One region of the Actinoalloteichus fjordicus genome, then DNA from elsewhere that is predicted to be linked to it. Evidence: riboswitches for the same ligand, from Rfam matches in the RefSeq annotation. Region 1 holds a riboswitch; the other holds the start of a gene.
The links. A riboswitch is a leader RNA that binds a small molecule or an ion and turns the genes downstream of it on or off. The one in region 1 is predicted to bind S-adenosylmethionine.
Positions count from the first base shown of each region.

Region 2: another riboswitch for S-adenosylmethionine. It lies ahead of UA74_RS03550 (methionine ABC transporter ATP-binding protein); the one in region 1 lies ahead of thrC (threonine synthase).

Region 1 covers NZ_CP016076.1:1,851,062-1,865,865, reverse strand. Annotated here, with positions in the region: gene UA74_RS08460 (sporulation protein) at 1-667, shown strand, start outside; gene UA74_RS08455 (DUF3099 domain-containing protein) at 875-1,201, opposite strand; gene UA74_RS08450 (lysophospholipid acyltransferase family protein) at 1,382-2,050, shown strand; gene dtd (D-aminoacyl-tRNA deacylase) at 2,185-2,610, shown strand; gene UA74_RS08440 (sigma-70 family RNA polymerase sigma factor) at 2,886-3,860, shown strand; gene UA74_RS08435 (hypothetical protein) at 4,902-5,369, opposite strand; gene UA74_RS08430 (hypothetical protein) at 5,584-6,306, shown strand; gene UA74_RS08425 (VOC family protein) at 6,408-6,791, opposite strand; gene UA74_RS08420 (SPFH domain-containing protein) at 6,984-7,901, shown strand; gene UA74_RS08415 (hypothetical protein) at 7,906-8,148, shown strand; gene UA74_RS08410 (3-deoxy-7-phosphoheptulonate synthase) at 8,537-9,625, shown strand; gene UA74_RS08405 (hypothetical protein) at 9,832-10,302, opposite strand; gene UA74_RS08400 (sulfite exporter TauE/SafE family protein) at 10,396-11,202, opposite strand; gene rpsT (30S ribosomal protein S20) at 11,456-11,716, shown strand; gene holA (DNA polymerase III subunit delta) at 12,031-13,011, opposite strand; SAM riboswitch class I at 13,391-13,520, shown strand; gene thrC (threonine synthase) at 13,532-14,794, shown strand.
Region 2 covers NZ_CP016076.1:739,131-753,934, reverse strand. Annotated here, with positions in the region: gene UA74_RS03565 (S8 family peptidase) at 1-517, shown strand, start outside; gene UA74_RS03560 (MetQ/NlpA family ABC transporter substrate-binding protein) at 779-1,621, opposite strand; gene UA74_RS03555 (methionine ABC transporter permease) at 1,809-2,495, opposite strand; gene UA74_RS03550 (methionine ABC transporter ATP-binding protein) at 2,492-3,511, opposite strand; SAM riboswitch class I at 3,708-3,799, opposite strand; gene UA74_RS03545 (NAD(P)/FAD-dependent oxidoreductase) at 4,173-5,375, shown strand; gene UA74_RS03540 (sigma-70 family RNA polymerase sigma factor) at 5,375-6,310, shown strand; gene UA74_RS03535 (SDR family NAD(P)-dependent oxidoreductase) at 6,528-7,220, shown strand; gene UA74_RS03530 (hypothetical protein) at 7,231-7,773, opposite strand; gene UA74_RS31465 (hypothetical protein) at 7,902-8,291, shown strand; gene UA74_RS03525 (hypothetical protein) at 8,602-9,129, opposite strand; gene UA74_RS03520 (hypothetical protein) at 9,126-9,800, opposite strand; gene UA74_RS03515 (hypothetical protein) at 9,800-10,051, opposite strand; gene UA74_RS03510 (hypothetical protein) at 10,071-10,793, opposite strand; gene UA74_RS03505 (hypothetical protein) at 10,903-11,184, opposite strand; gene UA74_RS03500 (hypothetical protein) at 11,229-11,873, opposite strand; gene UA74_RS03495 (hypothetical protein) at 11,870-12,076, opposite strand; gene UA74_RS03485 (helix-turn-helix domain-containing protein) at 12,431-13,267, shown strand; gene UA74_RS03480 (DUF397 domain-containing protein) at 13,267-13,461, shown strand; gene UA74_RS03475 (DUF397 domain-containing protein) at 13,523-13,723, shown strand; gene UA74_RS03470 (DUF397 domain-containing protein) at 13,759-13,989, shown strand.

The DNA.
Region 1 (14,804 bases):
CCTCGTCGCCGAGGTCCACATGGCGGAGAACAGCACGCTCGATCCCGCAGCGCATCCCACCGTCACGCTTCCCCTCACCAAGGTCGAGATCGGCAACCGGCGCACGATCGCGCCCGGTGAGTCGGTGATGGTGCCCTTCGAGATCGTCCTTCCCTGGGAGACGCCCATCACGATCAGCCGAAGCGGCTACCTCAGCGGAATGGCGGTGGGCATCCGCGCCGAGGCCGACCTGGTCAGGACGTTCGTCGATGCGGTGGCGATCGCGCCGATCGTGGTGACGCCGCTGCCCTCTCAGCAGCGCATTCTCGACGCGATGACCAACATCGGCTTCGTGCCCAAGGCCGCCGACCTGGAGTACAACTCGCTCCGCGGCGTGGAACAACAGCTTCCGTTCATCCAGGAGATCGAGTACGAGCCGCCGATGGAGTTCGTCGAGCACCTGCACGACGTCGAGTTGACGTTCGTCGCCCGAGCGCAGGACCTCCAGGTGGTGGTCGAGGTCGACAAGCGGGTTCGGGTGAGCAAGAGCGAGGACACCACGGCTCGGGGCGAGACGACCATGGGCGACTTCTCGCTGAGTCACACCGAGTTCGACACGGTGGACTGGGAGGACCGGCTCCAGTCCTGGCTCACGAACGTGGCGAGGACGCCTGCGATCCTGGCCTGACCGAGATCCGAGGTCTCGAGGTACTGCCGCGATGCCGTGCGTCGACGAGGCCGTCGCCTGATTCGACGACGCGGCCCGCCAGGGTCGGCATCGCGGCAGACGCGGGAGCAGGCTGCGGTCCGGCTGCTGGTGCCGGACCGCACTCCGGCAAGTCCTCGGCAGTCGGCGCCCGGGGCACGTGGTCGGGGTGCAGGCTCGGCCTGCTGCTCAGTCGGCGGAGTCGATCACCGGGTGGCTCGTGCCCTCCACCTCGCGGGCCGTCCGACGGAACCGGTTCACGTCCTCCCGCTTTCGCGGCGGCGCGTCGTTCGCGATCAGCACGGCCATCCACGGCAGCGGGATGGAGAGCAGCAGGAATCCGAGGGCAAGCCACCAGATCTGATAAGTCAGGGCCGCGGCGATCACGCAGGCCAGCCGTACCGACATCATGATCGAGTATTTTCGCCGTCGTCTGGCGTGCTCGGCCTCATGAGACGGAGCCGCCTCAGTGATCAGAATCGGGCCGTCGCCCTGGTCGGATGCGCTCACGGTCATCACCCCTGCTTCAGCCGCCATCGTGCCACTCCGGCAGCCCACGGGTCAGACCGGACCACGCCGTGACGCACGTCACCGGCGACGGGGCGCACGAGGGACTCGACTTGGGTGAAGATCGAGGGTCGATTCCCGGCGGTGACGATGCCGACGATCAGGACCGAGGACTGAAGGAGAGATCAGGTGCTCTACGGGCTGACGAAGGGCGTGCTCGCGCCGCTGCTGCGGTGGGTGTTCCGCCCTCGGATCGAGGGGCTGGAGAACATCCCGGCCACCGGTCGGGTGATCCTGGCCAGCAACCACCTCTCCGTCATCGACAGCCTGATCATCCCGCTGGTCGTGCCGCGCCGCGTCTCGATCCTTGCCAAGGCCGAATACTTCGAGGCCACGAGCGTGGGCGGCAGGCTGCGGAAGTGGTTTCTCGGCAGCCTCGGTCACATCCCGGTGCGGCGCGGCAACGGACGGGCCGCCAAGGACGCACTCGACCAGGCCGAGCAGGTCCTCCGCGACGGCGGGGCCTTCGCGATCTATCCCGAGGGGACCCGGTCCAGCGACGGCAGGATGTATCGAGGACGTACCGGGGTGGGTCGACTGGCCTTGAGCACCGGAGCCCCGGTCGTCCCCGTCGCGTTGAGCGGCACCGAGCAGGTCCAGCCGATCGGCAGGCGGCTGCCGAGGATCAGGCCGGTCACCGTGCGCTTCGGCCCGGCGATGGACTTCTCCCGCTACGACGGAATGGCGACGTCGGTTCCGATTCAACGCTCGGTGACCGACGAGGTCGTCTACCGCATCCTCGAGTTGTCGGGCCAGGAGTACGTGGACAGCTACCACCGTCAGGCCGACGCGGCCTAAAGCGGCGCCGGAAGCCCCGGAGGACGGCCGTCCGACGTGGTCGAGGTGATCCGACCGATCGGGCGGCCTGCCCGAGGCCGCGTCCGCCCCGCGGACAGGGCGATCGCCGACCGAAGTGACGAGAGGGGTGCGCGGTGCGCGCGGTGGTGTCGAGGGTCACCCTGGCGACGGTTCGGGTGGGCGACGAGGTGGTGGGAGCGCTCGACGAGCCTGGTCTGCTCGTCCTGCTCGGTGTCACCCACACGGATGACATTTCGCGATCGGTCACGATGGCGACGAAGCTTCACGAACTCCGAATCCTGGACGGCGAACGATCCTGCGCGGACACCCGCGCGCCACTGCTGGTCGTCAGTCAGTTCACCCTCTACGGAGAGACCAGGAAGGGCCGCAGACCCTCGTGGAGCGCTGCGGCCGGGCCGGAACAGGCACGGCCGCTGGTCGATGGGGTAATCGCTGAACTGCGACGACGTGGCGCCCGAGTGGAGTCGGGCCGGTTCGGCGCCGCCATGGCGGTGGAGAGTGTGAACGACGGACCGTTCACCGTCATCGTCGAGATCTAGGGGCCCAGGCGGGCTCGACGACCCGACGCTCGGCCACGGTCAGAACTTTCTCTCAGGCGATCCTCAGGCACGGACGAGCAACCGCTGTGATGACGACGACGTCTTCTCACTGTGCGGCTCGGGAACGAATCCAGCCCCGAGCACGTTTGCCATATAGCCGACGTTCCGAATCCACGACCCGATCAACCGGCGCCCTGGCAAGGCGCTCCGCGGCGCTCCAACGCTGCGGCGTCCTGCCACAGTTTGCCGACATCCCGTGACAGGGAGGGAAGTCCATGACCATCCCGCAGACCATCCCTACCGCCGAAGCCTACGCCGAGGCCGACCTCGACGCACAGGGCCCCGCCGCCGACCTCGTACGGGTGTACCTCAACGGGATCGGCAGAACAGCGCTGCTCACCGCTCAGCAGGAGGTCGACCTCGCCAAGCGGATCGAGGCAGGCGTCTTCGCCCAGCACATGCTGGACACCGCGAAGCGCCTCTCCCCGGCGCGGCGGACTGACCTGCGGGCGCTCGTGCGGGACGGTCACCGAGCGAAGAACCACCTGTTGGAGGCCAACCTCCGGCTGGTCGTCAGCCTCGCCAAGCGCTACACCGGCCGAGGCATGCCGCTGCTCGACCTGATCCAGGAGGGCAACCTCGGCCTGATCCGGGCCGTCGAGAAGTTCGACTACACCAAGGGCTTCAAGTTCTCCACCTACGCGACCTGGTGGATCCGGCAGGCGATCACCCGAGGCATGGCGGACCAGGGCCGGACCATCCGGCTGCCCGTTCACCTCGTCGAACAGGTGAACAAGCTCGCCAGGATCAAGCGGGACCTGCATCAGCGACTCGGCCGAGAGGCGACGCACGACGAGTTGAGCGAGGAATCCGGTATTCCCGCGCACAAGGTCGGCGACCTGCTCGACCACTCGCGTGACCCGGTGAGCCTGGACATGCCGGTCGGGGCCGAGGAGGACGCGCCGCTCGGCGACTTCATCGAGGACTCCGAGGCCACCGACGCGGAGAACTCGGTGATCTCCGGGCTGCTCCAGGACGACCTTCGCCGTGTCCTTGGCACGCTGGACGACCGTGAACAGCATGTGATCCGGCTTCGTTATGGCCTCGACGACGGCCAGCCGCGCACTCTCGACCAGATCGGCCGCAGCTTCGGCCTCTCGCGAGAGCGGGTTCGCCAGATCGAGCGTGAGGTGATGGCCAAGCTCCGGCAGGGCGACCGCGCTGAGCGGCTGCGCGCTTACGCGAGCTGACGGCGCCGCCGCATCACCCGAACGGCCGCGTTGACTTGTGATTCACATCACGGCACTGTTTTGTACGACAACGTGAGCGGGGGCGGTCGGCCGTGTGCCGCCCGCTGCCGCGTCCTTCCGGGAGGTCGGACCCGTCGGGGGCGGGTCCGACCTCCCGTCCACGTGTACCGGAGACGCCCGAGCGGACCCCGCCGCACCGAATCGCACCAGGGGACGCGCCAGGCAGTGCCGGTGCGCCGCGCTGGTGCACGGCGCCAGGAGGTGCCCGTAGTCCAGGGCCTGCCTCTCCCCGCGACTTGCCGGGCACCAGCCATGTGCGCTGTGCGTCGGCGTGCCGGAGCAGCTGAGGCCACCGGCACCGGGCACAGCGATCCACGCCGGGTTCGCTTCGGCGGTGGGCTCGCACCAGCCCGCGGCAACAGGCGCTGAGAGCCCCGAACGGCCCGGAGGCGGCCTCGTCTCGCGTACAGGCAACCAAGCCCTACCGCGGGCGAAGCTGACCGGTCGCGGCGACAGGGCGGAGACCGCCAGGAGCGGACCAGCAGCACGGTGCTGCGGGACCTCCTGTGACGTGGGCACCGTCCGGAGCCGTCTCGGTGACGGCCGTGGTCGATGCCCGCGTGCGAGCCTGCCGGGACGGCCGAGGTCCCCTGGAGCCGGTGGCAGGCGACCACCGCTGCGCAGAGTGCTCCCCGTCTGCCGCACCCGACCAGTCAGACAGGCATCGGGGGCACGCCTGGACGAACAGGTGACTCGGCCCGCCTCCGTTCGGCGAGACGCCCCGCGCGCAAACGCCGTCACGGAGGACGTCACCCTGGCTCAGCGGTCGATCTCCTCCCCAGCCAGCGCCCGCTCGACGAGGCCGACGACGACAGTGCACGGCGCCGCTGATGCGGCGTCGGGGGTCCTGCGGAACCGGTTCCGGCAGCAGAACGGCGGCGAGTTCGGCACCCGCCGCCGCACAGCACAGTGCCCGGCCCCGCGTTCGCGGGACCGGGCACCTGCTGGGGGGCTGGTCAGTTGGTCATCGGAGCCGATCGCTCAGCTCGCCTCGAGGATCACCGTGCGCTCGCCGATGGGCTCGGCGAGCTCGACGCTCACCGGACGGATGCGGATGTCCATGGTGCACACCGCCTCTTCGCCGGGGCCGGTCTCGACGAGGGCGATGGTGACCGACTCTGCGGTCTCCTCCGCCAGTTCGGCGCTGACGACGGTGCAGCCGCCCTCCTGGCCGTTGGCACCGACCACGGTGCCGTCCTCGCTGGTCCACACCTCCACCGGGTAGTCGTCCGGAAGCGCGGAACTGTCCACCCGCTCGGTCGCGACCGGTGCAGCGTCGGCGGGCGCCTCCTCGATCGGTGGGATCTCGGGCGAGGACATGTCCCGGCTGTTGGACTCGGTCGTCTCGGCTTGCTCGGCCGAGGGCGTCCCGCCGTATCCGACATCGTCTCCAGTATCGGCGCACGCGGAGACTGCCAGAAGCAGGACGCCCGCACTCACTGCATTCATCAGGCGTCTCATGCCTCTAGGACGGACCCCGGGAGACCGCCGGTTGCTCCGAATGCGGTGGTTATCCGTTCGTTATGCAATCCGGCCGGGGTGCGATCCGGCATCGTGGGCCGGGAACGACCACAGAGACCGCGGCATCTGATCAGACATGAACAGCGACCGACGGCATCCTCCTCTCTCGGCTCGCCACCGTCGCCACCTCAGGCTCGGCAGCGTGCTGACGGCCGTGCTGCTGACGGCCTCCTGCGGGTTGTTCGGCTCCGGCCCGCAGGCCTGCGGCTGCGCGCTCCCGCCCGACGACAGCGAGGTGATCCCGACCGTGCAGCGGTTCGCCCAGGCGCTCGCCGAGGACGACTCGGCGGCGGTGCGCGAGTTGCTGAGCCCCGACGCGCAGGCGCCTGCTGCGGACGAGCAGGCGAGGTGGACGGCGCTGACCGACCCGGCCGCGCGCTGGATCGTCGTGTCGGATCACGCCATGAGTTACGACGCGGAGACCGCATGGCTGGTGTTGGGCACGCTTCCCGGCGGGCCGTGGGTCACGGCGGTCGTCCACGACCGCGCCACGGGCGATCCCGGCACCGTGGATCCGAGCAGGCAGGCCGGTACCCCCGCCGAGATCCTGCATGCGGGGTCCGCTCCCGTCGTCGTCCACCCGGACGACGACGGGAGCGGCATCGTCCTGCTCGTGGACGGCGACGGAAGGCTGGCACCGCTGGAGCCGCTCAGCTCCCATCCGCCGCGGCATCTCGTGGAACAGGCCAAGCTCGACCATGAACAAGGCGAGGATGCGGCCGAGGAGTGGGAGCGCCCCGAACTGCGCGAACGGAAGTGGATTCACACCGGAGAACCGCTGGCACGGGGCGACTACACGGTGATCGCGATCACGAGCCTGGCCGACGGCTGGTCGACGGGAGCCTCGACGTTGACGATCGACTGAGCCGCAGGACTGCTCGACGGCCGCAGCGGTCTCACATCGCGCCGGACGTCCCGACCGCCGGAGAAGGCGTAGGGAGGCCTCGGAGCCTGCTGCCCTACGGCCTACTCGGGCGTCCGGGCGTCCCGCCGCAACGGATGGTCTGGCGGAATCTCGACCAGGACGATCCGCATCCCGTCCGGGTCCTCGATCCAGGCCTCGTCGAGGCCCCAGGGTTCACGGCGGGCATCCCGCTTGATCTCCAAGCCGCCCTGCCGCAGTTCGTCCAACGTCGCCGCCAGGTCTCGGACCTGGAGCCACAACGACTGATCGGGGCTCGCACCCCCGCCCCCTTCGCCGGAGACTTCCAGCAGGCCGGTGCCCAGGAAGAACACGGTGCCCACCGCGAACTCGCGGTGAATCGCAAGACCGAGGGTGTCGCGATAGAAGGCGACGGTACGAGCACGGTCCACCGGCCGCACGAGGATCCGACCGCTCAAGACCTCCATCGCCTGCCCCTCTCGTCTTCCGCCCGCTCGGATGCACCCGCGTCCGAGCCTGCACCTGCCGGCGCTGAGCCTCCCAGCGTCGCATGATCGGGTAGACACGACCAGCGCTGTAGACGAGCGTCCGTCCACCCCCGTAGAAATCTGATATCAGTTTGCTATAGTCGGGGCAGTCAAGGACAACAGGAGAACACGATGACCAACACGACCTCGGCAATCGATCAGGTGGCCATGCCCGCCCCGTCGGTTCGCGAACAACGCGCCTTCGTGCTGCCGGGCGGCCTCATGGCATGCCTCGGTCTCATCCTGCTCGCCGCAGGCGTCACCGTGGGGATCATGGGGATCAACGACCAGAGCGGCCTGCTCATCGGACTCGCAGTCGGAATCCTGCTCATCGGAATCATCGTCCTCGCGGGCCTGATCATGGTGCAGCCGCGCGAGGCGCGCGTGATCCAGTTCCTCGGCCGCTACACCGGCACCGTCCGCGACGACGGCCTGCGCTGGGTCAATCCGCTCACCACCCGCACCAAGGTGTCGACCCGAATCCGCAACCACGAGACGACCGTCCTCAAGGTCAACGACGCAGACGGCAGCCCCATCGAGATCGCCGCCGTGGTGGTCTGGCATGTGGAGGACTCGGCGCGGGCGATGTTCGAGGTCGACAGCTTCGTTCGCTTCGTCCAGACCCAGACCGAGACCGCCGTTCGACACATCGCGACGAGCTACCCCTATGACAGCGACGACCCGAAGAGCACGTCGTTGCGGGAGAATGCCGAGGACATCACCGAGCAGCTGTCGACCGAGATCGGCGTGCGCGTCGAGTCGGCAGGCGTGCGAGTGATCGAATCGCGCCTCACCCACCTCGCCTACGCTCCCGAGATCGCCCAGGCCATGCTGCAGCGTCAGCAGGCGGGCGCGGTGGTGGCGGCACGGACTCGTATCGTCGAAGGCGCGGTGGGCATGGTGGAGATGGCATTGGACAAGATCGCCGAACAGGGCGTCGTCGAACTCGACGAGGAACGGAAGGCAGCCATGGTCAGCAATCTCCTCGTAGTCCTGTGCGGCGACCGGTCCACCCAGCCGGTGGTCAACGCGGGCTCGCTGTACCACTGACGCCGTGGCGGACCGCAAGAGCTTCCTACTCCGTCTGGATCCGGCGGTGCACGACGCGCTGGTGCGGTGGGCGAACGACGATCTGCGCAGTGCCAACGCGCAGATCGAGTTTCTCCTCCGCCGGTCGTTGACCACGGCCGGCCGACTGCCCAAGGACGCAGGGAAACCCGCCCGACGCGGCAGGCCGCCCAAGAAACAGACCGAGACACCTCCGCAGGCTGCTCCCGAAGGAGAGCCGGAGAAGTGAGCCCGGCGGCACCCAGGCCGCCGGGCTCCCTCTCGTCGACGGCACCTCGGGCAGACCGTCAGCCGTTCCACGACGTGCGCGGCGCACACCGCGCTCGCCCCCACGGCTGCCCACCCGCCGTGACCAGGAACGACGACGCTCCGATGAGTGGATCGACCCGGCACGCAAACTCGGTCCTGCACGTCCGGTAGCATCGCCGCCGTGCAGCGCTATTGGTGGTTTACCGAGCCGGCCCTGGATGGGCCGGGCGGCGAGACCACGCGCTGACCACAACCCCATCCAGAGCCGGCGAACAGGGATCTTCCGCCCTGTTCTCGCGTGCACTGCCCACTGACGGCAGGCCGGCTCTGATGTCGCAAGGGGTGCGGTCTGCGGAAAGGCGTCGATCATGACCAGCACGCTTCCCTCCACCTCGGATCTCATTCGAGATCGACACATCGCCGAGATCCGACCGCTGGTCTCTCCCGCGCTGCTGCGCGACGAACTGCCGCTGAGCGACCAGGCCGCGCAGGTGGTCACCGACGGCCGCGACGAGGTGATCAACGTCCTCACGGGCCGCGACGACCGTCTCCTCGTCGTCGTCGGGCCGTGCTCGGTGCACGATCCCGCAGCGGCCCTGGCCTACGCGCGTCGGCTCGCGGCGCTGGCGGAGACGGTTCGCGACGACCTGCGCATCGTCATGCGGGTCTACTTCGAGAAGCCCCGCACCACCCTGGGGTGGAAGGGTCTGATCAACGATCCCGACCTGGACGGCAGCTTCCAGGTCAACAAGGGGCTGCGCCTGGCCCGTCGGCTCCTGCTGGACATCCTCGAGCTCGGCCTGCCCGTGGGCTGCGAGTTCCTGGACCCGATCACGCCGCAGTACATCGCCGACGCCGTCAGCTGGGGATCTATCGGGGCACGGACCGCACAGAGCCAGGTGCACCGCCAGCTCTCCAGCGGGCTGTCGATGCCCATCGGCATCAAGAACGCCACCGACGGAGACGTCCAGGTCGCGGTCGACGCCATCGCCGCCGCCGGATCAAGCCACGTCTTCACCGGCATCACCGACGGCGGGCTGGCCGCCATCCTCCGCACCACCGGCAACCCCGACTGCCATGTGGTGCTGCGGGGCAGCACCGCCGGCCCCAACCACGATGCGGAGTCCGTCGCCTCGACGACGGCCCTGCTCCGTGCCGCCGGGCTGCCCGAACGGACCGTCATCGACGCCAGCCACGGCAACAGCGGGAAGGACCACCGCAGGCAGCCTGTCGTGGCTGCCGAGGTGGCCGGGCGGCTCGCGGCGGGCGAGCACGGCGTCGTCGGCGTGATGCTGGAGAGCTTCCTGGTGGCGGGCCGCCAGGATCTGGCCCCCGGCAGGGAACTCGAGTACGGCCAGAGCATCACCGACGCCTGCATGGACTGGGAGACGACCGAGTCGACGCTGCGCGGGCTCGCCGCCGCCGTCGCCGAGCGCCGATCGGCCAGGCGCGGCTGACCCGGAGCGGTCTCTTCCGACCCCGGCCGATCGGGCTGATCAGGGGTACGTGCGTTGCGGATGGGACAGAGGCGACGCGGGGAGAGCGAGACGGGAGCCGACGTCGCGGAGGCGGCTGGGCGGCGGGGTCAGGCAGGCCGCGCACGCTCGGAGTCAGGTTCCGGTCTCCCTCTCCCCCACGCCGCTCACGTGAAAGGCCGCAGGGCTCAGACGAGCCCTTCGAAGGCGTCGTCGAGATAGGCGCCGAAATCGGGGCCGCTGCGGTTCGCCAGCACGTGTCGCATCCACGCCGCGCGCTCGTACCCGATCACGGCCAACTCCCACACCTGCGCCACCAGCACCTCACGGATCTCGGAGAACTCCTCCGGCCGTTCCACCGACGAGCGGAACGACCGCTGCCACAGTTCATGAGAACGCATCCACCAGTCCACCGACACCACGCACTGGTCCCGTGAGTCGTGGGCCATCAGGTAGGCGACACCGTGCGCGCCCTGATCGCCTCGGACCGACGCGAGGACCTCGACGGCGCGCGCGACACCCGCATCGACCAACTCGGCCCTCGGATATCGCGAGCCCTCGGCTATGCCGTAGCACTTGATCCGCCACCCACCTGCCTCCTCGATGCCGAGGAAACGAACCGGACGCGGGGTATAGGACGTGTCTGGCCGAGACTGCACGCGGCCATCTTCTGGCCATGGGCACCGCTTGTCGACCTCCCGGCGGGAACCGATACCGGACCTATGCGAGCGGGCGACGAACAGGCGAGGGAGTCAGGTACCGAAGAACAGCCGAGCGCCGAGCGTCAGGGCCATCGCGGCGACCACCGACAGGAAGACCTTGCGCACGAAGGTCGAGCCTCGGCTGGTCGCGAGCAACGCTCCCGAGACGCTGCCGGCGATGTTGCACACAGCCATCACCAGCCCGAGCCCCCACAGAACCTTGCCTGCCGGGATGAAATAGCAGAGCGCCCCCAGATTGGTGGCGGTGTTGACCAGCTTGGCCGTCGCCGAGGCGTGTAAGAACGCGAAGCCCAGCAGCCCCACCAGCAGGAACACCAGGAAGGACCCGGTGCCCGGCCCGGCGAGCCCATCCCAGAAGCCGATCGTCATGCCGCCGAGTCCGGCGAGCAGGATCTGCACACGCCGTCCGAAGCGCGGCGTCTCGACGGACCCGAGCGAAGGCTTGCGCCAAGTGTAGATCCCGACGGCGACCAGCGCGAAGAGCACGACCCCGTTCAACACCCGCCCCGGCAGCAGATTCGCGAACGCGGCACCGCCGACCGCTCCGCCGAACGCGATCGACGCCATCGGCACGGCGGTCCACCAGTCGATGCGAGTCCGCCGCGCATAAGTGGGAACCGCAGACGCAGTGCCTGCGAAGGCGGCGACCTTGCTCGTCGCCAGGCTCAACAAGGTGTCTCCACCCGGCATGATCAGCAGCAGGGCGGGCAGCTGAATCAGCCCGCCACCGCCGACGATCGCATCGACCGCGCCCGCAGCGAACGCGGCGACGCACAGGAACAGCAGTGCGGCCATCGACACGTCGGCGAAGCCAGGCCAGTCGAGAGGGTTGAACACCCGTCGAGCCTACGGAGCACGACCATCGCCGGAGGGGCCGCGCGGCGCGAGAATCGTCACAGCGTTCTCGCAGGTCGGCGGGCGACAAAAGCCCTGATCCGGGGCTGTTAGACTTCGCCGTCGTGCCGTGTGGCATTCCGCTATGGAGGAAGGCTGCCAGCGACCGTCGAGCCTCGTCGCTCACGGGTCATCCCGGCAGCGCCACGACGAACGCGGCACGACAGAACACACATCGAGACCGAGGGGTTGTCGCGTGGCGAACATCAAGTCACAGGTCAAGCGGATCAAGACCAACGAGAAGGCCCGGCTGCGGAACAAGTCGGTGAAGTCCTCGGTCAAGACCGCGATCCGCAAGTTCCGCGAGGCCGCCGACGCCGGTGACAAGGCCAAGGCCGTCGAGTTGAGCCGTGAGGCCTGCCGCAAGCTGGACAAGGCCGCGAGCAAGGGCGTCATCCACGCCAACCAGGCCGCGAACAAGAAGTCGGCGATCGCGCAGCGCGCGAACCAGCTCTGAGCCGTCCCGGAAGGGCTTCGGCCCGCAAAGACCTCCGGTTCCCGACGGCGCTGTGAACGAGTCGCCGCCACGGCACCGGAAAGACGCGGGGCAGGTTTCAGCACCATCGGAAGGACGTCTCGGGTTGCCCGAGGCGTCCTTTCTGCGTCCGGCCTGGTCACAGCCATGACAGGTGTCATCGCTGGCCGTGTCGGCACCGTCGCGGGAGTGCGGTGCGCTGAACGTCGGCAGTGAGGCCCGGCTGTGGGCTCAGGCGGCTGCCGAGACCGTTGCGGACGAGCTTCGACCACCCGCCCGTCGCCGAGGGCGCGGAGTCAGTGCCGGGCGCGGGCGTCGATGATGCCGAAGACCGCGCGTTCCAATGCGTAACTCGCGTCGGCCGCCTGCCCCTTGACCTCGCCGTTGAGTCGGGCGACCAGGTGCATCGCCTCGGCGAGTCCGGCCTCCTCCCAACCGCGAACCTGGGTACGCACCTTCTTGATCTTCCACGGCGGCATGCCCAACTCCCCCGCGAGCTGGAACGGGTCGCCGTTGCGCGCCCCGCGCACCAACGCGATGCTGCGCACGGCGTCGGCCAGGGCGTCGGCGACGAGTACGGCGGGCACGCCGAGCTGGAGTGCCCACCGCAGCGCTTCGAGCGCACCGGCTCGATCGCCGGTCACGGCCTTCTCCGCGACCGCGAACCCGGTCACCTCGGCCCGGCCCCGGTGGTAGCGGCGCACCGTCGCCTCGTCGATCGGCCCCTCGGTGTCGGCGACGAGCTGAGTGGCGGCGGCGGCGAGTTCTCGCAGGTCCGACCCCACCGTCTCGACCAAGGCGGTGACCCCGCCGGGATCGATCCGTCCGCCCACCTGGCGAACCTCGTTGCGAACGAAGTTCTCCCGCTCAGCGGCTCTGGTGATCTTCCCGCACTCCCGGACGTCCGCGCCCGCCTTGCGGAGGGTGGCGGGAAGCTGCTTCGCGAGTTTGGCCCGACCACCGCCGGAATGGACCACGACCAGCACGATCCCGTCGTCGGGCTGCGGCCGATAGGAGACGAGCGCTTCTGCGAGTTCCTGTCCGGCATCCTGCGCGGCGTCCACGACGACGACCCGCCCTTCCCCGAACAGCGACGGGCTCACCAGCTCGGTGAACCGGGGGAGGGTCAGTTCGCCGGCCTTGACCCGCACCGTCTCGGTCATCGGGTCGACCTGTCGCGCCGCCTCCGACGCCGCCCGCACCGCACGCTCGACGAGCAGCTCCTCCTCACCGAGGACGAGCTGAACCGGAGCAGGTGGGGCGACTCGCGTGTTCACCCGCTCATCCTGGCACGGGTCCCCGACCGACCTCCGTGGAGTCGAGTCCGGCAGCCGGCGACCGGCCAGCCGCGACCTCGGTGTCGGAGCGGGTCCGCAGACCCCGGCGGGGCGGCGCGGTCCTCCGGGGTCGGGAAGGACCTCGTCGCAGTACAGCCGAGGTACGGACGTGGCATGTCCGACGTCGGCGCCGCGCTGTGCTCGCCGCTCGGGTCTGCCCTGGTCGGCAGCCGGGATTGCACCTGGTCAGTCGGACCGCCCGCTCGTCGGCCCGGCTCGACGTCCCCCAGGGCACCTCCGAGGCTCGGCGGTCCCACACCTCGGACAGAGGGTGGTTTCGACCCGTTTCGATGCCCTAGGGTTGGTGACACAACTGAACACTTCATCCAGAGGGGTAGAGGGTCCGGCCCTGCGAAACCCCGGCAACCGGCGTCGACAGCCCGGCCGCGTCCAGCGGCATTCGACGATCACGGTGCCAATTCCGGCCCGCGCTGCGGGAAAGATGAGGAGAGGCCTCGCGATGACGACGACCCTGCGCACGCCCACGAACGCCACGCTGGACCTTGGTCCCGCCGCCGCCCTGTCCTGTCGGGAATGCGGGAATCGAACTCCGCTGGCCGCCGAGTTCGCCTGCGCCGAGTGTTTCGGGCCGCTGGAGGTGGCCTACGAGTTCGGCAGGATTCGCCGGGAGGACATCGAGGCCGGGCCTCGATCGATCTGGCGGTATCGCGGGCTTCTCCCGGTGCCCGCCGACGTCGACGACCACGCCAACACCCAGCCAGGCCTCACCCGACTGGTTCGCGCCGATCGCCTCGCCGCCGAACTGGGGTTGAAGAACCTGTGGGTCAAGGACGACACCGGCAACCCCACCCATTCGTTCAAGGACCGCGTGGTCGCCGTGGCACTGGCCGCCGCCCGTGAATTGGGCTTCCAGGTCTTGGCCTGCCCCTCCACCGGCAATCTCGCCAACGCCGTCGCCGCCGCGGCGGCCAGGGCGGGCTGGCGGTCCATCGTGCTGATCCCCTCCTCCCTGGAGCGGGCGAAAGTGCTGACGACCGCCGTCTACGACGGCGCGCTCATCGCCGTGGACGGCAACTACGACGACGTGAATCGACTCGCCACCGAGCTGGCCGCCGAACACGAGGACTGGGCGTTCGTCAACGTCAACGTGCGGCCCTATTACGCCGAGGGCTCGAAGACACTCGCCTTCGAGGTCGCCGAACAACTCGGCTGGCGGCTGCCAGAACAGATCGTCGTGCCGATCGCCTCCGGGGCCCAGCTCACGAAGGTCGACAAGGGCTTCCAGGAGCTGGGGACGCTCGGATTGGTGGAGCCCACGCCCTACCGCGTCTTCGGTGCCCAGGCGACCGGCTGCTCGCCGGTGTCGGCCGCGTTCCGAGCGGGCAGCGACGTGGTGCAACCGGTGCGTCCGGACACGATCGCTCGCTCGCTGGCGATCGGCGCGCCCGCCGACGGGCCCTACGTGCTGGACGCCGTACGGCGGACGGGCGGAGCGATCGAGGACGTCAGCGACGACGAGGTGGTGGCGGGCATCCGCCTGTTGGCCCGGACCGAGGGGATCTTCACCGAGACCGCAGGCGGGGTCACCGTGGCCACGACGAAGAAGCTCATCGAGGCGGGCAAGCTTGATCCGGAGGCCGAGACCGTACTGCTGATCACCGGCGACGGGCTCAAGACGCTCGATGCCATTCAGGACCATGTCGGTCCCAAGGCCACGGTGCCGCCCTCCTCGAAGGCAGTGCACGAGGCACTCGGGTACTGACGACCGGAAG
Region 2 (14,804 bases), 1.1 Mb from region 1:
CACCACGCTGTCGAAGGACGGCGAGGTCATCGAGACGCAGGAGACACTCGGCGGGCTGTTCGCGGTGCCCTCGGGCGACGGGGTGTTCACCGCGGACGTCACCGCGACTCGCGACCTGCCCTGGTCGGTGTACGGCACCGAGATCGACGCGTCGTGGACCTTCGCCTCCGACACCGTCGACGGCGAGCTGCCCGAAGGCCTGCCACTGCTGGGCGTCGGCTTCAGCGGCGAGGTCGACGAGCTCGGACAGGCACCCGCGGGCGTCGAGTATCCGCTGGGCCTGCACGTGAACGGCCTCGCGGACGACCAGCCGACCGAGCTGACCCTGGAGGTCTCCTACGACGACGGCGCCACCTGGACGGCCGTCGAGGTGACCTCGACCGAGGACGGCGCGACGGCGCTGCTCACCCACCCGGCCGAGGACGGCTTCGTCTCGCTGCGGGCGAGCGCGGCCGACGCGGCGGGCAACACCGTGGAGCAGACGATGCTGCGGTCCTACGGGATCACCACCGGCTGACCACCCGGTCTCGCACCGGCGCCCGCATGAGCACGGCGCCGTGACGACACGGCCTGCACCCGACCATTCCGGTCGGGTGCAGGCCGTGTCATCGTCTACGGGACAGACGTCTTCCCGGCCGCCGCTCTACTCGACGGGCAGGCTGCCCGACGCCTGCGGTGCTTCTCTTCGACAATGCAGGCGATGACGGACGGCGGCCGATCGAACGGCTTCTTATCGTGTTGCAGAGAGGTCGACCGGGCACTGATGGACTCAGTGTGCTCAGAACGACGGCAGCACGCCGCCGTCGTAGTTCTCCTCGATGAACTGCCGGACCTCGTCGGAGGTCAGCAGCTCGACGAGCGTCGCGATCCTGGGATCGTCGGCCAGCTCGGGCGTGGTCACGACGCCGTTGGCGTTGGGGTTGCCCTCCGCCTCCTCCAGCAGGATCGAGTCGTCAGCCGGGCTCAGGCCCGAGTCGATGGCGTAGTTACCGTTGATCACGGAGGCGTCGGTGTCCTGGAGGCTCACCGCGAGCTGCGCGGCCTCCAGCGGGGCGAACTCGAAGTTCCTCGGGTTGTCCTCGACGTCGGCCTCGGTGGCCTGCCCCTCGGTGCCCTCGCGGAGCGAGATCAGGCCGTTGTCGGCGAGGAGCTGAAGGCCGCGGTTGAGGTTGGCCGGGTCGTTGGACACGCCGATCGTGGCGCCGTCCGGCAGGTCGTCGACCGACTCGACGCTGTCCGAGTACAGGCCCAGCGGTTCGAGGTGCACGGCCTCGATCCACTCGTACTCGCCGCCGTGCTCGATCTGGAAGTTGTCCAGGTAGGGCACGGTCTGGAAGTAGTTGGCCTCCAGCGACCCGTCCTGTAGCGCCGTGTTCGGCTGCACGTAGTCGTTGAAGGGGACGACCTCCAGCTCCAGCCCCGCGTCGGCGGCCAACTCCTGGTCGATGAACTCCAGGATCTCGCCGTGCGGGACGGGGCTCACGCCGACCCGCAACGGGCCGTCGGTCGAGGCGGCCCCCTCGTCGGTGGTCGATGCGTTCTCGCTCCCGCAGCCCGCCAGGACCGCGGCCGAGGCCGCCAGCAGGACGGTCACGTCTCTGACCCGACGTCTGATGCGCATGGCGATGTCTCCGTTCTGAGGAACTTCTCGGATTGCAACGTGTGTCGTCTTCATCGCGCGACATCAGTCGCGCGTCAGTACTGAGTCCACAATGGACAGACTCAGCAGTCCGCTGACCAGCTTCGACGCCGGACGGGCGATCGAGAACGGCGGGCAGCCCCAGCAGGGCGGCTGCACCGTCGGGGCGTCAGATCTTCAGCGCGGACCGCCGTCGGTCGATCGCGCGGGCGAGCCGGTCGAAGAGCAGCTGGGTGAACCAGGCGAGCGCGCCGAGCGCCACGACCGATGCCCACAGCATCCGCGTGTCGTTGCGCTGGTAGCCGAAGCGGATCGCCACGTCGCCGAGTCCGCCGCCGCCGATGACGCCCGCCATCGCCGAGTAGCCGATCAACGTCACCGCAGTGACGCCGATCGCGGCCACCAGCGCCGGGCCCGCCTCCCGCAGCAGGACGCTGCGGACCATGCGGGTCCGACTGGCCCCCGTGGTGATCGCGGCCTCCACGACCGAGGCGTTGACCTCGCGCAACGCCGCCTGAACGAGCCTGCCGACGAACGGGATGGCACCCACCGTGAGCGGGACGATCACCGCCGTCGGTCCGATCGTCGTCCCGACCAGCGCGCGAGTCACCGACCCCAGCAGGACCAGCAGCACCACGAAGGGCAGCGAACGGCCGATGTCCACCACCACGCCCAGCACCCGATGCAGCACCGGCCGGGGGCTCAGGCCCGTCGGCGAGGTGATGTGCAGCAGCACCCCGAGCGGGATGCCGCCGAGGGCGGCGAGGACGGTGGCGATGCCGACCATGTAGATCGTGTCTCCGGTGGCGGCTGACACCAGGTCGAAGACCCGATCCCACGGGGTCGGTTCTCTCACGCGGCTACTCCTGGAATCTCTTGTGGGGTGCGACGGACCGTCGCCTCGTGGTCGGCGAGCCAGGCCAGCGCGGCCTCGGACCGGTCGCCGGTCAGACCGATGCGGAACCGCGCCACCGGGGTGTCGCCGAGCCGCGTGAGTCCGCCGCCGAGGATCGACAGGTCCACGCCGAACCGGTTGGCCGCCTCCGGCAGCAGCGCCCCGACGGCGGCGAACCCGACGAGCACCACCTCGGCGACGACGTCGGCCCTGGCAGCAGGCCCCCGCAGGCTCGACGCCTGGTCGATCTCGGGAAGCAGCGAGGAGGTGATCCGGCTGCCGGGAACGGTCAGCAGGTCGAGCACCTTGCCGTGCTCCACGATCTGCCCGTCGTCCAGCACCGCGACGTCGTCGCAGATCCGGCGGACGACGGCCATGTCATGGGTGACCACGAGCACGGTCACGCCGAGTTCGGCACGCACGCGATCGAGCACCGTCAGCACCGATCCCGTGGTCTCCGGGTCCAGCGCGGAGGTCGGCTCGTCGGCGAGCAGCACGGACGGCCGGGCCGCCAGCGCCCTGGCCACCGCCACCCGCTGGCGCTGGCCGCCGGAGAGCTGGTCCGGATAGCTGCCCGCCTTGTCGGTCAGGCCGACCAGATCCAACAGCTCGACGACCCTGGACCGCCGAGCGGCGGGGCTCACACCCGCGCTCTCGAGCGGAAGAGCCACGTTGCCAGCGGCAGTGCGCTGCCGCAGCAGCGAGTCGCCCTGCGGCACCACGCCGATGCGACGGCGGGCGGCCCGCAGGTCACGGCCCCGCAGCGACACCAGGTCGGTGCCCTCCACGGTGATCGAGCCGCTGTCGGGCTGCTCCAGCAGCGCGATGCAGCGAGCCAGCGTGGACTTTCCCGCGCCGCTGGGGCCGACGACGCCGCAGACGGTGCTCTCCGGAACGGACAGCGTCACCCCGTCCAGGGCGTGCACGACGCCCTTCTTACCGGGGAAGGTCTTGGTCAGCTTCTCGACAGTGATCATCTCTGCTCCACGACGCCGGGCCGCTCGCAGGCGGCACGCTGAGACCGCCCCGACGACGGGGCGGTGAAAGAAAGGGGCGATGACTACCGGGGGTCAGACTCGCGATGAGACGAGGTAAACCCGACAGCCGGAAGCGGTTCGACGACACTGGTCGACCACACGTCGGCGCGTGAGCATGAACTGAACTAACACTACGACTCCATCGGTCCTGGCGTTAGCACCTGCCCAACGGGTGGGTGGTTGCTGCGGCGTCTTCGAGCCAGGTCTCTCAGCCGCTCAGGATGGTCGGTCCTCTTGAGTAAAACCGACGAGCCAGTTCCCGCGCAAGTAGATTCCGGCCACACCTGCGCATCGACACCCGTTTCGACCAACGACCGCAGCGCTGCGGCGCGATGTCCAGGCACGATGGCGGGCCGCGCCTGCGTGGCGAAGAACACCGCAGGCCCGGCGACAGATCGCGGCGAGCATCGATTGCACTCGGCGTGCGGCCCCAGTCACGCCGGACAGGCCAACCGGCACCGAGGCCGCGTCGACCGCTGATCGAACCGCATCAGCACCGACCACACGATCACTTGCAGTGACTCACGTCACAGTGAAGCCCTGTCAGGAACCTGCATGCCACCTCGTTCAAGGTGCGAACGCACGAGACAGGAGCAGAGAAATGCGGCATCGCATCATCGTCCTCGGGGCCGGATACGCCGGAGTCTTCGCCGCCGGATGCCTGGCCCGCCATCTCCATCCCGACGACGTCGAGATCACCGCCGTCAACGCCGAATCCGACTTCGTCGAGCGGATGCGCCTGCACCAGCTCGCCGCAGGCCAGGACCTACGCCGCTACGAACTGGCGACGATGTTCGCGAACACGGGCATCCGGCTCCGAGTGGCGCGCGTCGCCGCCGTCGACGTCGAGCGCCGGGTGGTCACCGTGACCGACGATGAGGGCACCAGCACGCTCGAATACGACACCCTCCTCTACGCGCTCGGCAGCACCGCGGCCGACCACGGCGTCTCTGGCGTCACCGAGCACGCCTTCCACATCGCCGAGCGACAGCCGACGCTGCGGCTGCGTCAGCGACTGGATGAGCTGGATGGGCAGGGGACGGTGCTGGTCGTGGGCGGCAACCTGACCGCGATCGAGGCGGCCACCGAGATCGCCGAGTCACGACCCGGACTCCGGGTCACCCTCACCACCAGCGGGGAACTGGGGGCCTGGCTGAGCCCGAAGGCTCGCCGTCACCTGCTGCGGGTCTTCGACCGGTTCAACATCACAGTTCACGAGCACACCACCATCGACCACGTCGAGGCGACGAGGGCCGTCGCCGAGGACGGCACCACCTTCGCTGCCGACGCGATCGTGTGGGCAGCCGGTTTCGCCGTCCACCCCATCGCCGCCGCCAGCGGTCTCGACGTCGCAGCCGACGGTCGGATCGCCGTCGACCGCATGATGCGGTCGGTCTCACACCCAGAGGTCTACGCCGTAGGTGACAGCGTCTATGCCATCGGCGAGAACGGTCGGCCGTTGCCGATGTCCTGCGCTTCGGCGGGACTCACCGCCAGGCAGGCGACGGCCGCGATAATCGGAGACCTGACCGGTCGCGTGATCTCGAAGGTTCCGTTGACCTACCTCGGAAACTGCCTCAGCCTGGGACAGAAGGACGCGATCCTTCAGATCGTCGACGGCGAGGCACAGTCGAGGACCTGGTCCCTGCGCGGCCGTCCGACCGGGACCTTCAAGTCCGGCGTGCTCCGAGGTGTCCTGTGGAGCGTGCGCCGCCCGACCTACGGGCTGCCGACCCGGAAACGTCATCTGAGCATCGTGTCCGATCGCTCCAGTGAGCGCGTTCGGCACCTAGAGTCGCGCTGATGGACGCTGCCACCGTGGAGTGTTTCGAGGCCAACCGGGATCGGTTGGCCTCACTCGCGTACCGGCTGCTCGGCTCGGCCGCCGATGCCGAGGACACCGTGCAGGACGCGTTCCTGCGCTGGCAGACCGCAGATCGGGCACACATCGAGGTACCCGAGGCGTGGCTGACGAAGGTGGTCACCAACCTGTCCATCGACCGACTCCGTTCGGCGAAGATGCGCCATGAACGGGCGGTCGGCGACTGGCTGCCGGAACCGCTCCTCGATGGTGATCCGATGCTCGGCCCGGCGGACACCGTCGAGCAGCGAGAATCGGTGACAATGGCGGTCCTGCTGCTCCTGGAACGCCTCCCGCCGATCGAGCGAGCCGTCTATGTTCTGCGCGAGGCCTTCTCTTTCCCCCACGCCGAGATCGCCGCGATCCTCGACATCACCGAGTCCGCGAGCCAGCAACACGCCCACCGGGCCCGGCGTCATGTGACCGCCGAGCGCAACATCAGTGAAGTCGACAGCGCAGCCGCGCGCCGTATCGTCGAGGCGTTCGTCAACGCCGCTTCCTCGGGCCGTACCGAACAATTGGTGGCGTTGCTGACCGAGGATGCGACCGCGATCGCCGACGGCGCCAACTGGACCATGAAGCTGGTGCGGTACGCAGATCCCGAGCGTATTGCTGCGATCGTGCGAGCCGGTTTCAAGCCGACTGCGGCGAAGCGGAAGTTGGTAGGCGGCTCTCCAGCGATCCACGCCGCCGTGGTCAACGGCTCTCCCGCAATGATCGCCACGCTCGGGGACCGGGTTCTGGCGGTGGTGGTCCTGGAGATTCGTGACGACAAGATCTCGGCCGTTCGCAGTGTGGGGGGCCCGGCCCGCCTCGGCCGCTTCATTGAACAATGGGATCGGCGCGAACACGACGACCCCCTTATCGAGAAGTGGTGACGGTCCTCGGCTCGCAGGCTTCACGAGAGGGTGGGAGACGGTCCGGGCCCGAAATGGTGACCGGACCGCGCGACCGCCCGACAACGCAGCATCGCGGGGCAGCCGCCCGTTGAGCGGGCGATGATCTGCACGGTCTCGGGGCGGACGCTCACGGACACACCGTCGTGGTCGTGGGGCGCTCGGCCGAGAAGACCCGCGCCGTCGCCGGCGCATCGAGGTGGACAGCTACGTCGCAGACTTCATCGACCTCGAGCACCTCGCGGGTCAACTTCGTACCGCATACCCGAAGATCGACGTGCTGGCCAACAACGCGGGCGGAGTGGTCGGCACACGGAAGAAGACCGTGGACGGCTTCGAGAAGACGTTCCAGGTCGACCATCTCGCGCCGTTCCTGCTCACGCGGCGGCTGCTGGACACGCTGATCTCCGAACGCGCGTCGGTGTTACAGACCTCCAGCATGGTGCGGTTCGTCAAGAAGATCCACCTGGACGATCTCGATCACGACCGCGATCACGACCCGGTGCACGCCTACGGCGCGGCGAAACCGGCGAACATCCTGTTCACCACGGAACTGCATCGCTACCACGCCGACGGCATCTCGGCGGCCTCGTTCTATCCGGGCATCGTCAAGACGAACTTCGCCGCCGACACCACCAGCCCGGTCATGCGCTTCGTCCGATCGCTCAGCACCAAGCCGCTGATCGGACGCGCCCTGCTGCCCACGCCCGAGCAACGCGCGGATCAGATCGTGTGGCTTGCCGAAGGCGTCCCCGGAACGGACTGGCAGTCGGGGGCCTACTACTACCGGCGCAGGGCCGTCACGCCGCGCAACGCGCAGGCGGGCGATGCCGTCCTCGCGCGTGGCCTGTGGGAACGCTCCGAAGAACTCCTCGCGGGACAGCTCTCATGACCTGCACGCATCACCGTTGACAGCGGGGCGGGAACTGCTGTGGGAGGAAGTCCTCGTCGGAGAAGAGGGCGTGATAGACGCGAGCGTTCTCGGGGTCGGTGTAGTCCAAGGTCATGTCGATGGGCAGCTCCAACGTCGCCCTACTGGGAAATTCGATCTGGTGTTCGGCAAAGAGGGCGAACATCTGCTGCTCCACTGCATGAAGGTCCTGGTCACCGGGATACATCAAGCGCTGCCACTGATGCTCCCCGGTACGCGCCAGGACGGCCAACCGTCCCAGCATTGACAGCTCCAAGACCCATTCCTGTTGCGGATGATCGACCTTGTAGGCGAAGGCCACGTAGTTGATGGTATCGGTGTGCTCAGACAGCTGGACGGAGTCGAGCGCGCCGAGCTGCTGAATCAGCGAGTCATAGGGACGCAGTTCCATCTGACTGGTGATGAAGGAGTAGTCGGGATCAGCAAGGTTGCCGCCGTAGGAATTAGCAATGAGGATAAAGATGTCCGTCTCGCCAGCTCCGCAGCACCCTCCAACATCTCTCGATACGCCCATTCGATCAATAAGTCCCTCGCTGTGGAAGCTCTGGATACAACGGAGAGGCCTGCCACGGGAGGGAGTCTTCGTCCGAGAAGAGTGCGTGGTAGACACGCACGTTCTCGGGATCGGCGTAGTCCAGATTCATGTCCAACGGTGATCTTCTGCTCGGCGAGGATGCCGAAGATTCGGCGTTCGAGCAGTTGAAGGTCTTGGTCGTCAGGCAGCAGAAGGCGGTGCCAGTAGTGCTTGCCGAGCCGGGCGAACGCACCGATCGGGCCGAGCATCGACAGTTCCAACGCCCATTCCTGGCCACCATGACTGATGAGGCAGGCAAAGGACGAGTAGGTATTCGCATCGGAGTACTCCCGAATCTCCACGCCGTCGATGGCACCGATCAAGCCGATCTCGGGATCGTAAGGCCGCCGGTCCATGGCCGGGTCCACGAAGTAGAAGTGCGGACTGCTCAGATCGCCCCCATACGACGTGGTGATCAAGCTGATGACTTCCTCGAGTTTCATAGCGCCTCCCTGTGAATACGAGTGATTCCAGGTCCGCAAGGATGACCGTGAAGGCGCCCCTTGTTATCGAGATGTGCGCGCACCTGCATCTGATATCTACCGCGCCCGTCAACACCGATCGGGTAACCGAAGTCATACTCCCGAACATTATCTCTTCCTTTGACCGATCCGCCTTTGTCCCAGGCCTGACGGACGAGCCAGCGTGCTGCCACCGCGTGGGCAGCCCCCATCACTCACACTGCTCCACCACACGAAATGTCGGACTCACTGCTGATCCCGGCAGCGCGGCACCTGATCAGCCGACGCCAACACGGCTGAACTCTGTTCAATCCGGCGGCCTCGCGGAAAGTTCCGGGTACAGCGGCGAGAATTCCCATGGCACGAAGTCTTCGTCGGAGAAGAGCGCATGGTAAACGCGCACGTTCTCCGGGTCGGTGAAGGCCAGCGCCATGTCCAACGGTTTTTCAAGCTCCACTCTGTCTGGGAATTCGATGTGCCACGCAGCGAGGATGGCGAAAATCGCATGTTCAACTGGTTCGAGGTCGTCATCGTGAGGGTAGATCAACCGATGCCACTGGCCGCCGCCTGCCCGCGCGAACACCGCAAATGGGCCGAGCATGGAGAGTTCCAGCACCCAGATACGTCCCCCGTCAACGATCTCGTAGCCGAAACATACCTCGTAGTTCGGATCAGTCGATTCAGCGACCTGCACTGAACCCAGTGCACGAACCTGTTCGATGGCAGGGTCATAGGGGCGGGTCTCCATCTGGTTACGAACGAAGGAGAAGTCGGGATTCGAGAGATCTCCGCCGTATGCCCCGGTGATGAAGTCGGTGAGGCCTGTCTCAGTCATGAAAGGTCCTTACGTACTCGGGTGATGACTGGCCCACTGGGGTGTGCGTGAAGCCGACCTTTCCGATCCAAGTGCGCGCGCACGCGGGTCTGGTAGCAGCCCTGCCCGTCCACTCCGACGGGATAACCGAAGTCATAGTCACGCACGTGGCGCCTCTGTTTGCCCGCCGGAAGACCCTTCTCCCATGCCTCCCGGCCGAGTCGATCAGCGGACTCGACGTCGAAGAAGGCCGACTCCCCGTGTGGCCCATCCTTCCGCTGTGCGTACTCCCGTGTCCCCAGCACGTGCCTGGCCTGCTTCTGGGTGCTGATCCCGCGCGGCTCGTCCGGCCAGCCCGGCGGGGTGGCCCGGTCGATCGTCGCGACATCGACGACCGGGGCGCCGGTGGGCATCGCTCCTACCGCCGGGGTGAGGCCCAGGACGTCCACGACGTATTCGTCGAGATGACTGCCCGCCGCGCCCCAGTGGCCCGCTGTGCGGCGCAGGGTGTCGCGGGCGTGGGTCAGCTTCTCGCGCGCCTCGGTGAGCAGCGGGTTACGCGACTCGCTCGCCAGGACGGCGACCTGCCGGAGGATCTCGTCGATCCGGTCGGCCTCGGCCAGCGCCGCCGCCACCGGAAGATCCGCCTGCACCGCAGCCAACGCTGCCGCCGCCTCCTCGATCTCGGACATCACAGGGCCGCCGCATAGGCGCGTAGGACGCCGGTACCGCCCCGGATGCTCGCCGCACACTCCTCGACACCGAGTCCCGCCAGCGCCACCCGCCGGACGGCCGCCCCCGCCGAGGCCGCCTCACTGGTGGCGAGGACCCGACGCAGCGTGCCCGCCGCCCGCAGGCCCGCCTCGGTGAGCGGTCCGACGGAGAAGGCTTCCAACCCCTCGACGAGGGCGTGCAACTCGCCCCGCAATGCGGGCACCGACATGACTTCCCCCAGTAATCGATCAGACCCGTTGCGTCACAGTATCGGATCGTGGTGTTCTCTCCACGGCGTGAGCCGGTGTCGGGCGGACCGTGGTCGACGGCTCGGCGACCGCCGGAGACGAGACGATCAGGCTTGGCGGCGCCACGCGGCTGGGGCCCGACGGCGCCACAGGCGGGTCCGGTAACGAGGCGAGCAGGCACGCGGTGCAGGGCACGCCGTCGCCGCCCGCGAGCCGTTCGAGGGGCTCGCCCAGTCGGAAGGCTCTGCCGCACCGGGCGATCAGCTGTGTCGCGGTGATGCCGTCGCCGACGATGACGTGCACGGGAAGCGTGCCAACCCGGCGGACGAACCAGCGGATCGCGTCGTCGGGGGCCGGGATGTCCGCCTCGCCGAGGTGGATCGCCCGGCAGCCGGGGCAGTCCTCGACGTGAGTTCCCGGCACGCCGGGCTCGACCTCGGCAGGCGGCGGTCCGATCAGGACCCACGCCCCGCACAGCGCCACCGCCCGATCGCCGTCGACGGGCAACGTCTCTCCCTCGTCGACGAACACCTTGTGCTGCTGGAGGAACAGTCCAGCACTCGGCACGGCGATCTGATCGACGAGCACCGGCTCCGCCGCGACGGCGACATCCGCGCCGGTGCTGAGAGATCTGCTGCCTGAATCCAAGACGGGATCGGTGCCGTCTCGGTGTTGCGCACCGGCGGTCCCGCTGCCGTCACGGTCGCCCGGCGGCTCGCTCATCGCGACACCGCCGCACAGAGAGCCGCATGAAGATAGGGACGTATGCGGGCGGCGCGGAGGTGTCGGACGGTGCCCATGACGGAGATCGTGGTGATCGTCAGTCCCGAGATCATCGGATCACCGCCAGGGCACGACGAGGCTCCGGCACCACAGCGCACGGCGGCACGGGGTCCACCACGGCCGGGACGACGGACAGCGCGGCCGGTGGCGGTGGCGGCGCGGATGTCGGCGGGCCGAGGATGGCGAGGCAGTCCGCGCAGGGCTGGTCGTCGTAGTAGCACTCGTCGATCGGCCACCGGTTGAGCGCCACGAACCTGCGCCGCGCGCACGCGGGCCACACCACCACCGAACTGGCGCGCAGCTCGATCCACCCGAGATGCGTGTCCCCCATCCGCACTGATCGGACGAACCAGGAACGTGCGGTCGACGTCCTCCTCATCGGCTGCCACCGCCGTCTCCGGAAGTAGCGACACCGAACCGACCAGCGCCGACCGACGCACGGCCGATCACCGAATCGCCCGCGGACGCCCCACCGACCGACCCGGCTCCCGCCGCCCGGGTCACCCTTGGCTGCGCATCCGTTGCCTGGCCGTCATTCCATGAGGAGGCGAACACGGGAACCTCGGCGATCAGTTCCTTTGTCGCCGTCGAATCCGTCGCCTGCCCGTAGGTCAGCGGCCCATCCGCACGGATCAGCGCGATGGACTCGGCCAAGGCGAATCCGACCTCCGCGATCCGATCCGAATGGATGCGCCACCGCCCGATCACCTGTGTCGCCCCGTGAATCGACAGTTCGACGTACCAGACGGCCGGGTTCACCACCAGCCTGCGCCGCACCAGCCCGTTGCCCACCGCAGGCACGGTCAAGGATTGGCCCGCCGGGCGTAGGGCCGTCAACAGCAGGCGGGCATCAGAAACGGTGAGCGCGGCCAACACGGGTTTGAGCGTTTTCCGTGTGCCTTCGACGAGCACGTGCTGCCGCACTCGATTGCAGCTCACCATCACTGATTCCCCCTGCTCAGCGCCGGACAGCCGGGCAGGCACAGAGACCGACCAGCCCGCCGGATCACGAAAGGTCATGACCCCACCCCCACGTTTATTCGGCCCGCAAGCGCGGGCCGGTAGGCCGCCTGCTGTGACGCCTCGACGGCGCAGCGGGCCAGAATCGACATCACCGACAGCGAGCGCACCCGCGCGGCGGGCTTGGGCGCCCGATAACCCCAGTAGGCCAGGGCGAATCCCACGACGACGAAGGCCGAACCGCCGAGGACGAGCGCAATCACGACGCACCGCCGACAGTCAGGGACGAGGCGGGAACGGCACTCGGAACCGTTCCCGCCTCGCCGACCTGCGCCCCGTGGGCAGGGGCGAGGGCCGATCGCGAGGGCCGCGCGCAGCTCGCACTGCGGCGCCCGTACCGCGACCCCACCGGCGCGCTCTTCTCGCGCCGGCGCTGGACAGCCGCCCAGGTCATCGCGACGAACGCGACGAGACCGGGCAGCGCAGTGATCAGCAAAATCAGAGACATCAACGACCCCCCAGATCCATGCTTGGATAAAACCAGAAATCTTGGATTTATCCAATCACACAACTGGGTGGTGCCCTCGGTTCCGTGGCTCGTCGTACGCTCCGTGGTCATGAGCACAGCGCGATCACGCGGTCTGTCAGCCGAGATTCGGCGTCTACGACAAGCGACGGGCATGACGATGGGAGACTTGGCCGACCGTCTGCCAGATCTATCCCGATCAACCATCAACCGCATGGAGCTCGGCCAACGCATCCCGACACCCGAAGAGACCTCCGCCTTGCTCGTCGCACTAGAGATCGGCGGCGAAGAAGCGGCCCACGTCCTCGCGCTGTCGCGCCGCGCCACCGAATCGCGCTGGTGGGAAGTAGGCGCTCCTGGGCTGCCTAGACAGCTGAAAAGCTGGATCGGCTTCGAGCAGGACGCTTCCGCGATCACTGACTGGTCACTCGACGTGGTGCCCGGGCTGTTGCAGACTGCGGCCTACGCTCACGCGATCATCCGGCTCGCGTGTAGCGATCCGGATGAACTCGAGAGCCGAGTTGCCGCGCGACTCGCCCGACAGGCGATCCTCACGCGTGACACGTCAATCGAGTACACAGCGATACTTGACGAGTCGGTTCTGCGAAGGTCGGTCGGTGGACGTGCGGTCATGGCTGAGCAACTCCGTCAGCTCCAACGCCTCGGTGACCGAGAGAACATCACCATCCATGTGACGCCGTTGGAGTCGAGAGAGCACCTTGGGCTCAGCGGATCGTATGCAGTGGCACACTTCGACACGGGGGAACCGCTGGTGCAGATCGAACATCAACGATCAGCGGTCATCCTCGACGATGAGGATGACGTCCGCCAGCATGTCAGCTCGATCTCTACCCTGGTCGAGATGGCGATGACCTCCGCCGACTCAGCGGCGATCATTGAACACACAGCGGTAGAGATGGAGGGCTGATGGCGAGAGTGACTGCCATGAACTGGAGAAAATCAAGCCGAAGCAAGTCCGGGGGGAACTGCGTCGAGATCGGCCAAGCTCCCGGCGTCGTCGGCATCCGGGACACCAAAAACCGTGACGGCGGCACACTCGACGTCGACCGCGCAGGCTTCGCCGCGTTCTTAGCTGCGGTGAAAGCCGACCGACTCCGCTGACGCCGCCTCGTACTGCGCGGCGCCGAGCGGCAACTGTCAGGACGGGGCTCGCCTCGGTACCGTGACGGAACCCGAACAGCGGCAAACCATCTGGCGGACGTCCAGCCGGTCACAGAACACCGGAACGTGCGTCGAGATCGGCCACGCGCCCGGCGTCGTCGACATCCGCGACACCAAGAACCGTGACGGCGGAACGCTCCACATCGACGCGGCCACCTTCAGCTCGTTCGTCGCCTCGGTCAAGCGAGCCGAACTCAGCTAGGGCCGGCAGGTCCGGAAGCGGCGTCGCAGCGGTTCATCCGCTCGGCGCCGCCCTGCACGAACGACGAGGAGGTCCTCATCGCTGACCCTGGACGGCCACAGACCAACGAACAAAAGTCGAGCCGCAGTGGTTCACCGTCCGATTGCGTCGAAATCGGTCAGGCACCCGCCCTCGTCCTCATCCACGACACCAAGGACCGACAAAGCGGCACGTTACGGATCGCCCCGGTCGTTTTCGGCGACTTCCTCGGCTTGCTCAAGGCCTAGCGACATACCCGCTGAGTCCACCGGACCTGAGCCGACGTGACCGCCAGCCTGCCCCATCGCATCGCGCATGACGTCTAACTCAAGACCGCTAGAGAGAAATGCGTGTCGCCGCAGTTGACACAGCGTAGTGTCGTGTCAACTGCGGCGATCAGAACTTGAAGTCAATCGCCCTGGCGTATTGTGATTGCCGACACCGCAAAATCGAGGCGCCGGAATTCACCGCCGCGTAAACTTTCGCCTCCGCCATACGAATCCCACACATGAATTCGGTAATCTCCTGAGGCCACCCCAGTCGCCCAGATAAAATCAACGTCGACTACCCCTACAGTGCCTCCGTAACATATCACCGCGCCCGGACCGAGGACAAGCCGGATCTGACGAGGCCTTTCTGCAATGTTGCAGGGACGGGCGTCGGCCATAGTCTCGTGCCCTGTACGCGCCGAAACATAAGACACGCCTGCCACCGGTACTCTTTCAACAGCATTTGCGGGCGCCGTCATCAAACCGCGAGACACCACGACCGCCGAGAACGCGATCCCTAACCGTCGTATCAATAATTTCCCACATTTCGTCGTTGAAGTTCGACCGAGCTAATATCCGCCCAGCAGGCTCACGCGATGCCGACTGCGCAAGATCGCGAGACGTGCAGCCAACGTAGCTTTTACCCACTTGCCAGCTACCAGAATGTGACCGATTTGCAACACCCCACTCGCACTTGGCCGTAATCCACTCAGCTATTCAGGGCTACCATGTTCGCCATTCGGGTCACGCTGAATGCAACCAGAAATTAGTTGCTTGAAAAAGCATCTAGATTG